Regions from separate parts of the Anoxybacillus sp. FSL W8-1294 genome, predicted to be linked through region 3. Evidence: predicted binding sites of a transcription regulator. Region 3 holds the regulator's gene; each other region holds the start of a gene.
What was found. The regulator Rex, encoded in region 3, represses fermentation and respiration genes when NADH is low (regulators of the CRP and FNR family bind a similar motif). The targets are predictions, from matches to a motif close to TTGTGAAATATTTCACAA.
Positions count from the first base shown of each region.

Region 1: NSQ23_RS06940 (cytochrome ubiquinol oxidase subunit I) is a predicted target of Rex. The motif match lies at 1,671-1,688, and genes of this name have one in related genera.
Region 2: NSQ23_RS05790 (TIGR04053 family radical SAM/SPASM domain-containing protein) is a predicted target of Rex. The motif match lies at 1,563-1,580, and genes of this name have one in related genera.
Region 4: pflB (formate C-acetyltransferase) is a predicted target of Rex. The motif match lies at 2,009-2,026, and genes of this name have one in related genera.

Region 1 is NZ_CP150179.1:1,302,322-1,306,540, forward strand. It holds partial or broken gene NSQ23_RS06930 (IS1380 family transposase) at 1-762, shown strand, start outside; partial or broken gene NSQ23_RS06935 (SpoVR family protein) at 987-1,625, shown strand; gene NSQ23_RS06940 (cytochrome ubiquinol oxidase subunit I) at 1,921-3,267, shown strand; gene NSQ23_RS06945 (cytochrome d ubiquinol oxidase subunit II) at 3,264-4,219, shown strand, end outside.
Region 2 is NZ_CP150179.1:1,090,798-1,095,016, reverse strand. It holds gene NSQ23_RS05795 (hypothetical protein) at 20-223, shown strand; gene NSQ23_RS05790 (TIGR04053 family radical SAM/SPASM domain-containing protein) at 390-1,505, opposite strand; gene NSQ23_RS05785 (CDGSH iron-sulfur domain-containing protein) at 1,692-1,898, shown strand; gene NSQ23_RS05780 (iron-sulfur cluster biosynthesis family protein) at 1,930-2,247, opposite strand; gene NSQ23_RS05775 (SDR family oxidoreductase) at 2,259-3,044, opposite strand; gene NSQ23_RS05770 (MBL fold metallo-hydrolase) at 3,041-3,988, opposite strand.
Region 3 is NZ_CP150179.1:209,565-213,783, reverse strand. It holds gene groL (chaperonin GroEL) at 1-442, opposite strand, end outside; gene groES (co-chaperone GroES) at 512-796, opposite strand; gene NSQ23_RS01245 (type II CAAX endopeptidase family protein) at 1,100-1,837, shown strand; gene NSQ23_RS01240 (YdiK family protein) at 1,834-2,007, shown strand; gene NSQ23_RS01235 (redox-sensing transcriptional repressor Rex) at 2,017-2,652, opposite strand; gene NSQ23_RS01230 (ABC-F family ATP-binding cassette domain-containing protein) at 2,880-4,219, shown strand, end outside.
Region 4 is NZ_CP150179.1:2,890,049-2,894,267, forward strand. It holds gene NSQ23_RS15600 (amino acid ABC transporter ATP-binding protein) at 1-330, opposite strand, end outside; gene NSQ23_RS15605 (amino acid ABC transporter permease) at 327-980, opposite strand; gene NSQ23_RS15610 (basic amino acid ABC transporter substrate-binding protein) at 1,047-1,853, opposite strand; gene pflB (formate C-acetyltransferase) at 2,124-4,219, shown strand, end outside.

The sequences.
Region 1 (4,219 bases), 1.1 Mb from region 3:
CATGCCTTCGTTTTTAACTACCGCCATCCGTCGAGCTCGTCCGCTGACCTCGTCTCGTCTGTTTGTCCGCATGGATGCAGGAAACGATGCGGAAGCGAATGTGCATACGTGGACTTTGTCATCAAGCGAAACTTACGCCGAGAATCGAAAGCGCTTTGGTTCCAGATCGCTTCGCAAAAGGGCAGACGCATCGATGATGGACAAACCGAAGGAGTACAAACGTATGAGTTATGCCTTCCACAGACCGCAGCAATTGATGGACACACGTATACGTACGTTCAAGTCACCCAAGTGACGGAACGAACGATGGAACGAAATGGACAGCTGATGCTCGTTCCTGATTACGAAGTCGAAAGCTACTGGGTGCGCCTCGAAGGATACGAGCATGTTCGAATGAGTGATGTGCTCGCATTGTATCACGATCATGCGACATGCGAACAGTTTCATAGCGAACTGAAAAGCGACTTAGATTTAGAGCGACTTCCATCAGGGAAGATGAAAACGAATGCGCTCGTGTTAGTCATGGGAGCATTCGTGTACAACCTTCTTCGTCTGATTGGACAAGATCTATTAAGCGATCCGAGACATCCATTACATCATAAAGTGAAACGCCGCCGCATCAAGACGATTATTCAGACGGTGATCACGATGGCAGGTCGACTCGTCCGCCGATCACGACAGATCTGGATGAAACTGACGCGAAGGAGTGGCTATAGCGAGCCCCTTCTGAACATTTACATAAAATGGAGAGAAGGAGCATAACGAACGATTGTTCGCAATTCTGTACTCATCCTAACCCTCTGTCCTTTTTTGTTTTTTCTTTGGTTTATATACCTAAAAAAGATATTTATTTCATTTCTGAGAGTGAAGATGACATCTGTTTTAAACATAAAAAGGGAATAGTGGATCACGCATCCATAAAACCAGCAAAAAAGTCAAAGTCGATGTCAATCCATCACGGATTCAGGATAAAATAATCACCTTAGATGAACGAAGGCTGGGCGACGTATTGGCATCAGCGCATTTTGCGCGAGATGGATTTGACGAGCGATGAGGCGATTGAATTTGCGAAACTGAACGCCAACGTCGTGCAACCGTCGCGCACTGGCATCAATCCGTGTTATTTAGGACTGAAAATTTTTGAAGACATTGAAGAGCGGTGGAACAACCCGACTGAGGAGATGAAAAAATACGGCGTCAAGCCGGGGTCGGGGAGGGCGAAAATTTTTGAAGTGCGCGAACTCGAATCCGACATTTCGTTTTTGCGCAACTATTTAACGAAAGAGCTCGTTATGCGCGAAGATATGTATTTGTTCCAAAAACAGGGGAAAGAATATAAAATCGTCGACAAAAACTGGGATCATATCCGCGACTAACTCGTCAGCATGCGGGTAAACGGCGGATTCCCGTATATCACGGTCAATGACGGCGATTATATGCGCAACGGAGAGTTGTATTTGAAGCATTGGTATGAAGGAATCGAACTCGATCTGAAGTATTTAGAAAAAGTGCTCCCATACATTTATCAGTTGTGGGGCCGTCCGGTCCATATGGAGACGGTCGTCGAGGAAAAGCCGATGTTGTTTACGTATGACGGGAAAAAGGTGCATCGGAAATATTTATAACATGAGGGCAGGGATCCCCTGCTTTTTTTGTTTGTCACGATGAATATGTGAAAAATGACACAAATTATTCGAAATCATGCCGAATAGCGTCCACGATTTTATGAAATAATATGAAATAATATGAAGTGGATAATTTGTGATGATTGTCACAAATTCTTCACCACTGTTTGTTTGCTCGGGGGGGTAGATATGTGGAAGCGGCATGAAAAAACGCTTGTGTTTGTTAGCTTTGCTGTTGCGGCTGTTGTCTTGCTTTCCTTGATTGGTCGCTTGTTTTCATAAGGGGGGATGAATCGTGAACGGTTACGATCCGGTGCTGCTTAGCCGTATTTTGACGGGATTGACGCTGACGGTTCACATCATTTATGCCACGATCGGCGTCGGGGTTCCACTGATGATCGCCATTGCCCAGTGGGTTGGGATTCGCAAAAATGATATGCATTACATCTTACTCGCTCGCCGCTGGACGCGCGGTTTTGTCATCACCGTAGCGGTTGGCGTGGTGACAGGAACAGCGATCGGCTTGCAGCTGTCGCTTTTATGGCCGAACTTTATGCAGCTGGCTGGCCAAGTGATCAGCTTGCCGCTGTTCATGGAGACGTTCGCCTTCTTTTTTGAAGCCATTTTCCTCGGCATTTATTTGTATACATGGGATCGGTTCGAAAATCAGAAAAAACATTTGCTTTTGCTTATCCCGGTGGCAATCGGGTCTTCAGCATCAGCCATGTTTATTACGATGGTGAACGCGTTTATGAATACGCCGCAAGGGTTTGAATTTAAAAACGGCGAGTTTGTCAACATCGATCCAATCGCGGCTATGTTCAACCCAGCGATGCCGACGAAAGTCGCCCATGTGCTGGCGACTTCGTATATGACGTCAGCATTCGTGCTTGCTTCGATTGCCGCTTGGCATTTATGGAAAGGCAATCGTCACATTTATCATCGCAAGGCACTTCATTTAATGATGAAAACAGTTTTTATTTTTTCGGTAGCCAGTGTATTGATTGGCGACTTATCGGGCAAATTTTTAGCCGAATACCAGCCAGAAAAGCTGGCGGCCGCTGAATGGCATTTTGAAACGAGCTCCCACGCGCCGCTCGTGTTGTTTGGCATGCTGACAGAGGATGGCGAGGTGAAGTATGCCATTAAAATCCCATATGCGTTAAGCATTTTGGCGCACAACCACCCGGGGGCGGTTGTGACCGGGCTGAACGAATTTCCGGAAGATGAACGCCCACCACTGTACATTCATTACTTATTCGATGTGATGGTCACGATCGGGGTGTTTTTAATGGTTGTCGCAGCCGCGTATTGGCTCGGATCGATTTTCCGCTGGAAGTGGACGGCGAAAAAGTGGTTTTTTGGACTGCTGGTGGCGGGAGGGCCGCTGGCGATGGTTGCGATTGAGGCGGGATGGTACTTAGCGGAAGTCGGGCGGCAGCCGTGGATTTTGCGTGGCTATATGAAAACGGCGGAAGGAGCGACATCGTCGGCGCATGTGGATACGATGCTTGTGTTGTTTTGCCTTTTGTATATGGTGTTAGTAATTGCGAGCGCAATAGTGCTCATCCGTATGTTCCGCCGCAACCCGGTTGAACGGGAGCTGGCAGAGCGGTCCAATAATGGGGAGGTGGCGCCATGACGCTCGAAGTCATTGGCATTTCGGTGTTATGGCTGTTTTTGTTCGGGTACATTATCGTTGGCTCGATTGATTTCGGGGCTGGGTTTTTCAGCGCCTATAGCCATTGGGCAAACAAACAGCATATTTTGCACCGCATCATTCAGCGCTATCTTTCCCCTGTATGGGAAGTGACGAACGTCTTTCTTGTCTTTTTCTTTGTCGGCATTGTCGGCTTTTTTCCGAAAACGGCGTATTATTACGGTTCTATTTTGCTTGTCCCGGCGAGCATCTCCATCATTTTGTTAGCTATTCGCGGCTCGTACTATGCGTTTCATACGTATGGGGGGACGGAACGGAACTGGTATTTAATCGCTTATGGATTGACGGGGTTGTTTATTCCGGCCTCCCTGTCCATCGTGTTGACGATTTCTGAAGGCGGGTTTGTGGAGGTAGGCGCCTCAGGCGTTACGCTGGATTATGGGAAGCTGTTTGCAAGCCCGTTGTCATGGAGCATTGTGCTGCTCAGTGTGACGAGTGTTCTTTACATTTCTGCCGTTTTCTTAACGTACTATGCGGACGAGGCCAAGGATGAACGGGCGCGGGCGCTGTTGCGCCGCTACGCTCTTCTTTGGAGCGGGCCGACGATGTTGTCAGCGCTGCTCATTATTTACCAGCTCCGCTACCATAATCCCGAGCATTACGCCAACCTATGGAATGTGGCGTGGATGCTGGTCATTTCCTTTTTGTTTTTTGTCATTACCGTTTGGCTGCTTTGGCGGCAGCGGCGGTTCGGCTGGGCGTTTATTGCGCTGTTGTTTCAATACGCGTTCGCCTTTTACGCCTATGGCATTTCACATTATCCGTATTTGTTATACCCGTATTTGACGATTTATGACGGGTTTACGAATGAGACGATGGCTATGGCGTTGATCGTCGCGTTTATTGCCGGCCTCCTGTTATTAATTCCGTCACT
Region 2 (4,219 bases), 880 kb from region 3:
TTTACGTAACTGTCTCATGATGAGCATCGCAACCATCATCGTCGCTGCAACCTACCAAAAACCGTATGAATACGAATTTGTCCATTGTTTAAACATACCTAAAATATTAGGTAAAAAGAACCCTCCTAAACCATCTGCGGCACCGACAAAACCTGTTAAAATTGTTTTAATCGTTCCATCTTTATTTCCCCCTTCGCTCTATCATTTAGCAATTTTATCGTAAAAAAATTTATTAATCGGTACTGCTATATTGTTCGCAATTTTTGTTATGTTCACAAAATTTTCATACGTTCTTTCATATGAATAAAATGTTTGTAGAAAAAAGACAAGTTCCCAATTTACACAAATAAGGAACTTATCGCCTGTATGGATGAATAGAAAAAAGCCGGCTATTCGCCGACCCTTTCTTTTTGCCTCCACGCCTTCGGGATGTAGATGCAGTACGGTTCGCTTGCTAAGTAATCGCCTGTAACCGCATATGCTCTTGAACGCGATCCGCCACAAACGTAGCGAAATTCACATACGCCACATTTTCCTTTATATCCGTCTGGATTTCTTAACTGTTTGAAAATCAGAGAATGGCGATAAATATGGGATAACGGTTGTTCACGTACATTCCCTGCTTTTACAGGCAATAGTCCACTTGGATATACGTCACCAATATGCGAAATAAATACAAAACCGTTTCCATCGTTTACTCCTTTTGGGGCACGTCCTAGCCCATCTACTTGCCCGGTCAGCCCTTTCATTAACACGTCTTCATAACGAATGTCACCGTGAATTTGTTGCTCTCGCATTTTTTGCTGCAACACAACACGTCGATAATGTTGTCCTGCAGTCGTTTTAATATCAAACGGTACACGTTTACTCGTTTCATAAAGCCAACGAAACACTTTTTCATGCTCAACGGGTGAAATCATATCCGTCTCTTTCCCCCTGCCTGTCGGTACGAGAAAAAATACGCTCCAAAGCACACATCCAAGCTTTTCAACAAGTTGCACCATTTCATCAAGAACATGAACATTATATCGAGAAATGACCGTATTAATTTGCACCGGTATTTCCAACTCATGTAAATATTCGATCGCCTTCATCGTTAAATCAAAAGAGCCGGACATGCCCCGAAAATGGTCATGAATTTCCGCGTTTGGGCCATCTAAACTAAATGCCCATCGCGCTAAGCCGACTTCTTTTGCTTTTCGGATCGCTTCTTTTGTCACGTTTGGTGTTGCACTTGGGGTCATCGATACACGAAGTCCTTTATCAATCGCATATTTAGCGATGTCGTACACATCTGGACGCATCAGTGGATCGCCACCTGTGAACACGAGAAGAGGCTGATCCATTTCATAAATGTCATCAATAAGTTGTTTTCCCTCTTCAAACGTTAATTCACATGGGTCACGATGATATTGCGCTTCGGCCCGACAATGAAGACAGTTGAGTTGACACGCTCGCGTCAACTCCCATATAACGATAAATGGATTTTGATGAAAATCACGCATTTTGATCCCTCCGATTCAATCACTACTTCCCATTGTACAAGAAGGAATATTTATATCATGTGACATTGATCACAAAAAATCACATCCATTTATCTTGTCACTGTTCTGACAAATATGCACGTCCTTGCATTTCTAATATAAAATAGATAGTATATACGATATAAGGTATACAAGGAGGTGGAATATATGGCAAAAGTACAAATTAAAGTGATGGATAATGGTTCATTTCGTGTAACCGGCGATGTCGAATTAATTGACATGGAAGGAAACAAGTTTGAAACAAAAGAAACGTTTTCTCTCTGTCGTTGTGGGCTCTCACAAAACATGCCGTTTTGTGATGCAGCCCATAAAGGAAAATTTCAATCGGTCGTTCGCGCCCCGAAAAACGAATGAGCCCGGCTTTTATTCCGGGCTTTTTTATTTTTTAGCGCTCAACCAGTGACATGCGCGGATTCAATATTTGATTTGGACTTTTTAATTGAAAACACCCTGCTCCATCGACAACGTCAAGCGTCATTTGATCATCGAAAAAAATGAGCTGATGTTTTTCCATCCAAATGGGCATATCGTTTGTTTCAATCTCCACATCATGTTCGTCTAATTGATCGACAAGCAGTAACATAGGTACTCCGTTTACGGCACATCCGCAACCATCTGTATCGTATATGAGTTTCACATGTTTATTTCCTTGAACACGACGAAGTTGTTCGATCGCTCGTTCCGTGATCGTGATTTTCACCATTTACACCTCGCTTACTTTTTTAAAAATGCTTGTTTGCCGATTTTTTCAATGAGCGATGGAAATAGTTGATATATACGACTTCCCATATGCATCCAAAACGGCAGATTCACTTCGCGCGTAGGGGTAAGCATCACATCAACGACGCGCTTTGCGACAAATTCCGGGCGAAGCATCCATCGTTTCACGTTTTTCACATATTCTCCGGACGTATCAGCAACGGTAAAAAAGTTCGTTTCGATCGGTCCTGGGTTTACAGCTGTCACATAAATGCCATACATGGACGCTTCCATTCGTAAACTATTTGTAAATCCGAGCACAGCATGTTTTGTCGCCGCATATACGCTCGATTTCGGCGTGGCAATTTTTCCTGCTTGCGATGCGATATTAATAATATGACCCGATCGTTTTTCCATCATATGCGCATACACTTTTTTCGTACAAGCGATCAATCCGAGCACATTGACATCAAACATTTGCTTCGCTTCCGAAAGATCAATCTGTTCAACATATCGAAATACGCCGAAACCAGCATTATTGACAAGAATATGGACATCGATCGAGGTGAGCAAGCGATCAAATACATCGTCTACTTCTTTTACGTTACTAACATCTAATTGCTCATATAGGCAAGAAATACTGTACGTTTGTTCAATCTGTTGCGCAATTTGCGCTAGCTTTTCTTTTGAACGTGCGAGCAATACAGGTATTCCTCCGCGTTTAGCTGCTTCGTATGCGATTTGCTCACCGATGCCACTCGATGCTCCTGTAATCACAACGTATTTCCCTTTCAGTTTCATGATCTCACCGCTTCGTACATATATATTTGATCAACTTTTTCTTTCTTCACTGCACCTATCGCCTCTAAATAGTCCAGTTGGCCAATCGTTTCAGACATCGTCAACAAAAACTCTCGCTCATATACAGTCGGGAAAAGTGATCGACATACGTCAAATACCGTCATCGGCTTTTCATTCAACAGTTGCCACACGTACTGTGCACGTTCTTTTTGTTTTTCAAGCCGCTTGTCAATAAGCGGTGCGACATCCGTCACATCTTCCCCATGTCCCGTAACAATTGTTGTAATGTCGTACTGGAGTAGTTTTTTTAATGAATCATTATATTGCAAAAGTGGTTTTGGGCGCTCTTGTTCACCGATCGCAGGCGGCTCTAACAGCGGATTGGATGAAATCGCTGCTAGCAAATGGTCGCCTCCGATCATCAGACCGTCCGCTTCACGATACAACACGATGTGACTTTGCGCATGACCTGGCGTTTCGATAACTATCCAGCCTTCGATCACATCCCCTTCTTTTACTTCTTGTGTGAGCGAGCGCTCGCACGAAAAGCGAAGAGAACGCCGAAAGTTTCCTAGTTTCGTCACACCCTCTTCACCAACGCCACACTCGATTAAAAATTGTTCGAAATATTGTTGGTGCCACGAAAAAAAAGCAGCATCTTTCGCAATCCAAGGCGCAGCTTTGCGATGCCCGATAACAGGAAGTGACGGCGGCAAATAATCAAGCAAACCGACGTGATCTGGATGGTGGTGCGTAATGATGACTTGTTCAATATCTGTCGGTTGGTAGCCGATGTTCTGCAATTCACGAACGAAAACGTTCCATGCTTCCTCCGTTTTCACCCCAGCATCAACGAGCGTTAATCGTTCTCCTTCAAGGATATACATATTCACATCCCCAACGGCAAATGGCGTTGGAACGACAATGCGATGCAACTGTTCCATCGTTCTAGCTCCTTCATTATATCATCATAATTTTCCGTCTCGTCTGTTTATCAGTTTACACTTATTTTTTCTATTTGTCATTTATTTTTATTTATTTATTAAAAAATTCAGAAAGTAATTAGACGAAACCTATTGACAACACGCTCGTTTTTCATGCATAATTGCAAGCAAATCATATATGTGCGAAGCGATGAATAGGGCCAGTACATGATAAATGGTAACAAGAGAGTG
Region 3 (4,219 bases):
CTGCAACTTGAGCAATGGAGTCTTTGCCTTCGATTGGTTTAGAGATCGCTTTTAATTCTTCCACAGCGACCGCAACAGCTTTTTCAATACCTTTGCGAATGCCCATTGGGTTCGCACCAGCTGTTACGTTTTTCAATCCTTCGCGAATCATCGCTTGTGCTAATACAGTTGCTGTTGTTGTACCGTCACCAGCAACGTCGTTTGTTTTGCTTGCTACTTCCGCAACAAGCTTCGCACCCATATTTTCAAACGGATCTTCTAATTCAATCTCTTTCGCAATCGTTACACCGTCATTTGTAATTAATGGAGAACCGAACTTTTTCTCTAATACAACGTTACGACCTTTTGGACCTAATGTTACTTTTACTGCATCAGCTAATTTATCTACACCGCGTAACATCGCACGACGAGCTTCTTCGCTGAATTTAATTTCTTTTGCCATACATCTTACCCCCTTGATGAAATTTTAGTTAAGTATTTTTATGTGCTTTATATGTTATCAGGCGAACGATTAACCAATCACAGCTAAAATGTCACTTTCACGCAAAATTAAGTATTCTTTTCCATCATATTTTACTTCTGTACCCGCATATTTTGAGAAGATGATGCGGTCACCAACGCTTACCTCTGGAGCTACGCGCTCACCATTATCAAGAACGCGACCTGAACCAACTGCCACAACTTTTCCTTCTTGTGGTTTTTCTTTTGCTGTGTCTGGTAAGACAATTCCGCTCGCTGTTTTTTCTTCAGTTTGAATTAATTCAATGACAATACGATCACCTAGTGGCTTCAACACGGCAAACGACCTCCTTAATTAGATTTTCGTTCCGTTATTAGCACTCATTCTTATTGAGTGCTAACACACTTATTATATTAATGAACTTTTTTTAATTTTGCAAGTAGGAAGTTAAAAATTTTTCATTAAATGATTCCCTCTTTAACATTATGTCTTTCCTTTCGAAATTCATACAAAAAATATGATAAAATGAAAAAGTATTCAATTTAGAAAGCAGAGGACGATCATTCGCTCAGCTAAGGAAGCAGACGCTTAGAAAATGCTCGTCTAAAGCTAGACAATTTGCACGAAGGGGTTGAACATGTGAAAAAGCAATATTGGTATGTCATCATTACATACGTCGCTATGCAACTATCGAGTTTAGTCGGCGTTCCTTTACTTGCGCATAGCGGATTTATTAACGCATCAAATAAAGAAGTAGCTTTATCGATCGCCTCAGGCTATTGGGCTGTCATTAGTTTTTCGATTGCCCTTTTTCTCGTTCTTTATTTTATGAGAGAAGATATGAAATACTCTTATGATCGCCATCAAGCATCGATTGGCATGTCATTCTTTTGGGCGATTGGGGGGTTTTTGCTCGCTCTTTTCGCCCAAGGCATTGCAGCTAATATTGAGATGCACCTATTTGGTGTCGAAATGGGGTCCGAAAACACGAGACGCATCGTTGAAATGGTCAAATTGACACCAGCTCTTATACTCGTTACATCAGTCGTCGGACCAATTTTAGAGGAAATCATCTTTCGGAAAATTATTTTCGGGACGTTGTATCAAAAATACAATTTTTTCTTATCAGCGCTCGTCAGTTCACTTTTATTTGCTGTTGTTCATTTAGAGTTTGAACATTTGCTTCTTTATGCAACGATGGGATTTGTATTTGCTTTCCTATATGTCAAAACAAAGCGCATTCTCGTACCTATTGCAGCACATGTACTGATGAACACCTTTGTCGTTGCAATTCAAACATTATTTGCTGAAGAAATCGAAAGCATTATGCGTGAGGCAGAACGAATGCAATTCGTAATTTGGAGGCTGTTTTCATGAAGTCTGAACCGTTGTTTTATTTTCTCACTGGCATTCTATTTACTTATTTTGCTGTCCATACCGCCGATGATGGTATTTGGGACATCACAACGATGCTATTTATTTTAATTGCTACATTTGATTTCGGCGCAGGAATTCGTTCTTTACGAAAAAAAACCTCCCGCTCGTAAACGGGAGGTTTACTCATTTCCGTAATGTTTTAAAAAGTAAACGAGTGACTGCAGTTCGACCGCTAAATCAATATGATGAACACGAATGTGTTCTGGCACATGCAAGCGAGCAGGTGTAAAGTTTAAAATTCCTTTAATACCTTTTTGGACTAGCCGGTCGGTAATCGGTTGAGCAACTTGAGCCGGCACAGTTAAAATAGCTACTGTAATCTCCCCGAGCTTTTCTTCCAGCTCATCTAAATGATAAACAGGAACTCCTCCTACTTCCGTTCCGACTTTGTCTGGATCGACATCAAATGCCATCACAATTTTCGTATTATTATTTTTGCTGAAATTGTAGTTTAAAAATGCAGTCCCTAAATTTCCAACCCCAAATAACGCCACTTCTGTCGTCTCATCTTGGTCTAACGTTTTACGAAAAAATGACAGCAAATAATTGACATTATATCCGTATCCTTTTTTTCCAAGCGCACCAAAGTATGAAAAATCTCGGCGAATCGTTGCTGAATCGACTTTTACAGCTTCGCTTAACTCCGCTGAAGATACACGTTGCTTGCCTGATGCATGCAAGTTTTTCAAAAAACGATAGTACAACGGTAGTCGCTTTGCGGTCGCCTGCGGAATTTTTGGTTGTTCATTATTCACGAGTCAATCCCCCACATTTCCTTTCACAAATAGTTAGCGCTTTCATTTTTCTCTCCTATACGTCTAAAAAATTCTTCCCACTTCTAAACTATACACTATTTTTTTCATTCTGTCTTTCCTTTGTACCCTTTATTATTATTTTTGTCAAATTTGTTATTCGTACACTAGTGTTGCCGAATATCAAGAAAGTACGTTACACTATCAAAAGAAGATTGAGGTGAGAAAGAATGATCATTTTACAAGTAAATCAACTATCCAAATCATATGGAGCAGAACAAGTTTTATCAGACATTAAGCTTGAAATACAAGAAAAAGACCGTATTGCGTTAGTTGGAAGAAATGGCGCGGGAAAATCGACATTATTAAAAATCATTGCCGGACAGTTGTCATACGACACAGGCGAAATCATTAAACCGAAACACGTAACGATCGGTTATTTAGATCAATATACAGGGTTGCAAGCGCATCGTTCCATTTGGGAAGAAATGCTCGATGTGTTTGCCCCGCTACAACAAATGGAAAAACAATTACGCGAACTAGAACAACAAATGAGTTTACATGATGCTGACTATGAGCGCCTACTTGAGCAATATGATCGTTTACAAACAGAATTCAAAGAAAAAGGCGGCTATCAATATGAAGCAGATATTCGTTCGGTTCTTCATGGTCTCCGCTTCTCACAGTACGATTATACGACAAAAGTATCTACATTAAGCGGTGGACAGCGGACGAGGCTAGCGCTTGGTAAACTGCTCCTTACAAGGCCCGATTTGCTCATTTTAGACGAACCGACAAACCATTTAGATATGGAAACGTTGCAATGGCTTGAACAATATTTAAAAAATTACGATGGGGCCATTCTTATCGTCTCCCACGATCGCTATTTTCTTGACCAAATCGTGACACAAGTGTATGAACTATCACGCACAAAAATAAAAAAATATGTCGGAAACTATACAAGCTACTTACAACAACGTGCTGAACAATTTGAACAACAACTAAAATTGTATGAAAAACAACAAGAGGAAATTACAAAATTAAAAGATTTTGTTCAACGCAACATCGCTCGTGCATCAACAACGAAGCGAGCACAAAGCCGTAGAAAACAATTAGAAAAAATGAATATCATCGACAAGCCACTCGGTGATGAAAAATCGGCATCGTTTCGTTTCGAAATCGAACGCCCAAGCGGAAACGACGTGCTGACAGCTAACAACTTAGCAATCGGTTACGATCACATCATCGCAACAAACCTTTCATTCCGTATCACTCGCGGAGATAGTATTGCGCTAATTGGACCCAATGGAATTGGAAAATCAACTCTTTTAAAAACGATCATCAAACAACTCCATCCAAAACAAGGAGAAATACGCTACGGAACAAACGTACAAATTGGCTATTATGATCAAGAACAAGCACAATTAACATCAAACAAACGAGTGATCGACGAACTGTGGGACGAAGATCGATTAAGAACAGAGAAAGAAATTCGGACCATTCTCGGCAACTTTTTATTTTCTGGTGACGACGTATTGAAGCCTGTTCAGACGTTAAGCGGTGGAGAAAA
Region 4 (4,219 bases), 260 kb from region 3:
CTTTGGCCATTTGCGCACTTTCATCGGGGCGAGTGTGATGTTATCCAGCACCGTCATATGCGGAAATAAATTGAATCGTTGAAATACCATTCCTACTTCTTCGCGCACTTTATTTAAATCCGTTTTCGGATCTTTTAAACGAAATCCATCGATGATAATATCGCCTTCATCGAAATCTTCAAGCATGTTTAAACAACGTAAAAATGTCGATTTTCCTGAACCGGAAGGACCAATGACAACGACAACTTCTTTTTCACGAATATGCACGTCAATTCCTTTTAACACATGTAGCGATCCGTACGATTTTTTTAAGTTGGTCACTTGAATCATGCATCATACCTTCTTTCTAACCAGTGTAGCAACTTGCTTAGCGAAAGAGTGAGAATTAAATAAATAAGGGCAACAGTTAAGTAAGGCTCCCAAACGCGATAATATTGACCCTGCATCGCTCGTCCCCAATACATCAGTTCAGGTGCCGCAATAATTGCTGCAAGCGACGAATCTTTAATTAACACGATAAATTCATTGCCAAGCGGCGGAATCATTCGCTTAATCGCTTGCGGTAAAATGATGTAACGCATCGCTTGTACATGTGTCATACCGAGCGAGCGAGCTGCTTCCATTTGACCACGATCGATCGATTGAATACCAGCACGGAAAATTTCAGCAATGTATGCAGCTGCGTTTAAAGATAACGAAATCGCGCCGGATACGATCGGATTCGGTTGAGAGGTAAAAATCGGCATGACTCCAAAATGAATAAGTAAAATTTGTACGAATAATGGCGTACCGCGGAAAAAATGAACATACCAATCAAACGGAAGACGGGCGAAACGATTTTGAACCATTTTTCCAAGCCCAATGGCTAAGCCGAGAATCGTCCCGAAAAAGATGCCGATCAACGATAAGCCGATCGTCCATAACACGCCTTTGAAAAAAAACGGCGCATATTCAACTACAATATCAAAACGAAAATCCATATGTCTCACCTTTCCCTTTGAAAAAGTTGCGTAACCGGGAACAGTTACGCAACTTTTACGTCCATGTTATTGCTGTTGTTGTAATGATTCGATATTCGGTTCTATCCCGAACCATTTTTTATAAATTTCTGCATACGTACCATTTTCAATGACTTTTTTCAATGCTTCATCTACTTTTTGTTTTAACTCGCTACCTTTCGGGAACATAAAGCCGTAAAACTCCGTTTCAAAATGTTCTGGATCTTCAAATGCCACGATTTTTGCATCTGGATTATTTTTTATATATTCGTTTGCGACAGCATTGTCCGTCACAACAGCTTCCACACCGCCGTTTAATAAGTCCATAATTGCGACGACTGTATCCTCGAACTTTTTAATATTTTTATTCTCTTTTCCTAAAATTTTTTCAACCGCTTCTTGTCCTGTTGTCCCGTTTTGCACACCGACAACTTTTCCTTGTAAATCTTTCGCGCTTTTAATCGAACTTCCTTCTTTGACAAGAATCATATGTGTCGATTCAAAGTAAGGAATCGAGAAATCATACGTTTGTTTTCGATCATCGTTGATCGTAATACCGGAAACGGCCATATCCGCTGTTTTTCCTTGAATGGCTGCAAATAACGGATCCCAACCGATGCCTTTTAATTCATATTCTAGTCCAGCCTCGTCCATTACCGCTTTTAATAAATCAATATCAAAACCGACAATTTCTCCTTTATCCATATATTCAAACGGTGCAAATGATGGATTTGTCACAACGGTAATTTTCTTTTTCTGTTCCTTTGATGTCGTCTTTTCTGTCGAACTACCGCATCCGACAAGCGCAAAAATAAGCATACATACAAATGCTACAATTATACTTCTTTTTATCATAGTTACTCCCCCTTACTATTTACTGTAAAATAATAAATACTCATGTATAAACATGCTATGTTCTTCATGTTTCACATATTATCAGCTTTTTTAATTTTATGCAACAAATTTTATAAAAATAATTTTTGGAAAAATCTTTATTTTAGAAAATGTTTTTGATCAACATTTCACAAATTTGTCATCATTTCATCCCTCCATCTTTGTAAAGAAGTAGTATTCTTTATGTAGGGGATATTTTTAATTATTCTTTAAAGATTGGGAGGAGATATAATGACGCTACTTGCTGTAAATGAAGCGTTAATGGACGCTTGGAGAACGTTTAAAGGTGATAAATGGAAAAGAGAAATTGACGTTCGTGATTTTATTTTAAATAACGTAACCGTTTACACAGGGGATGAATCGTTTTTACAAGGTCCAACTGAAGCGACAAAAACACTTTGGGAACAAGTGATGAAACTTTCAAAACTTGAACGCGAAAAAGGCGGCGTTCTCAATATGGATACGGAAATCGTATCGACCATTACATCGCACGGACCTGGCTATTTAAATAAAGAACTTGAAAAAGTTGTCGGTTTTCAAACAGATGAGCCGTTTAAACGAGCACTTATGCCATTTGGTGGTATTCGCATGGCTGAACAAGCATGCGAAGCTTATGGATATCAAGTTAGCGACGAAGTAAAGAAAATTTTTACTCAATATCGTAAAACACATAACCAAGGCGTATTTGACGCATATACAGACGAAATGAAAGCCGCACGCAAAGCCGGAATCATTACAGGGCTTCCTGACGCCTATGGACGCGGTCGCATTATCGGTGACTATCGTCGCGTGGCACTATATGGTGTAGATCGCCTCATTGAAGAGAAGAAAAAAGATTTACGCAACACAGGTGCGCGCACAATGAGCGAAGACATCATTCGTCTCCGTGAAGAGTTAGCCGAACAAATTCGCGCCCTCCAAGAACTAAAAGAAATGGCGGCAAGCTACGGCTACGATATTTCCAAACCAGCTCGCAACGCACACGAAGCGTTCCAATGGTTATATTTCGCTTATCTTGCTGCGATTAAAGAACAAAACGGTGCGGCAATGAGCTTAGGTCGCGTCTCCACGTTTTTAGATATTTATATTGAACGCGACTTACAAGAAGGCACATTAACTGAACGCGAAGCGCAAGAGCTTGTTGACCATTTCGTCATGAAATTGCGCCTCGTGAAATTCGCAAGAACACCAGAATATAATGAGTTATTTAGCGGTGACCCAACGTGGGTAACAGAGTCGATCGGCGGTGTCGCCATTGATGGCCGTCCACTTGTGACGAAAAACTCGTTCCGTTTCCTGCATACGCTTGACAACTTAGGTCCAGCGCCAGAACCAAACTTAACGGTTCTTTGGTCGACAAAATTACCAGAAGCGTTTAAAAAATATTGTGCAAAAATGTCGATTCAAACAAGCTCCATTCAATATGAAAATGATGATTTAATGCGTCCTGAGTTTGGTGACGACTACGGCATCGCATGCTGCGTATCCGCCATGCGCATCGGTAAACAAATGCAGTTTTTCGGCGCGCGCGCAAACCTTGCGAAAGCATTATTATACGCAATTAACGGCGGCGTTGACGAAAAATTAAAAGTGCAAATCGGTCCAGAGTTTGCGCCAATCACATCTGAATACTTAGATTACGATGAAGTGATGCGCAAATTTGACAACGTCATGGAATGGCTTGCTGAATTGTATATTAATACATTAAATGTCATCCATTACATGCACGATAAATATTGTTATGAGCGCATTGAAATGGCGCTTCATGATACAAACGTCATGCGCACGATGGCAACGGGAATTGCTGGTCTTTCTGTCGTCGCTGACTCACTTAGCGCAATGAAATATGCAAAAGTAAAAACGATTCGCGACGAAAATGGCTTAGCGGTCGACTTTGAAATTGAAGGCGACTTCCCGAAATATGGAAACAACGATGATCGCGTCGATTCGATTGCTGTCGATATTGTCGAGCGCTTTATGAAAAAATTGCGCAAACATAAAACGTACCGCGATTCAAAACATACAACATCGATCTTAACAATCACATCAAACGTCGTATACGGTAAAAAGACAGGAAATACACCTGACGGCCGCCGCGCAGGCGAACCGTTTGCACCTGGCGCTAACCCGTTGCACGGTCGCGACACAAAAGGGGCGCTTGCGTCATTAAGCTCTGTCGCAAAATTACCGTATGAATATGCATTAGACGGCATTTCAAATACGTTCTCAATCGTGCCAAAAGCGCTCGGTAAAGATGACGCGACACGCATTCAAAACCTTGTCGCCATTTTAGATGGTTATGCACAAAAACGCGGTCATCATTTAAA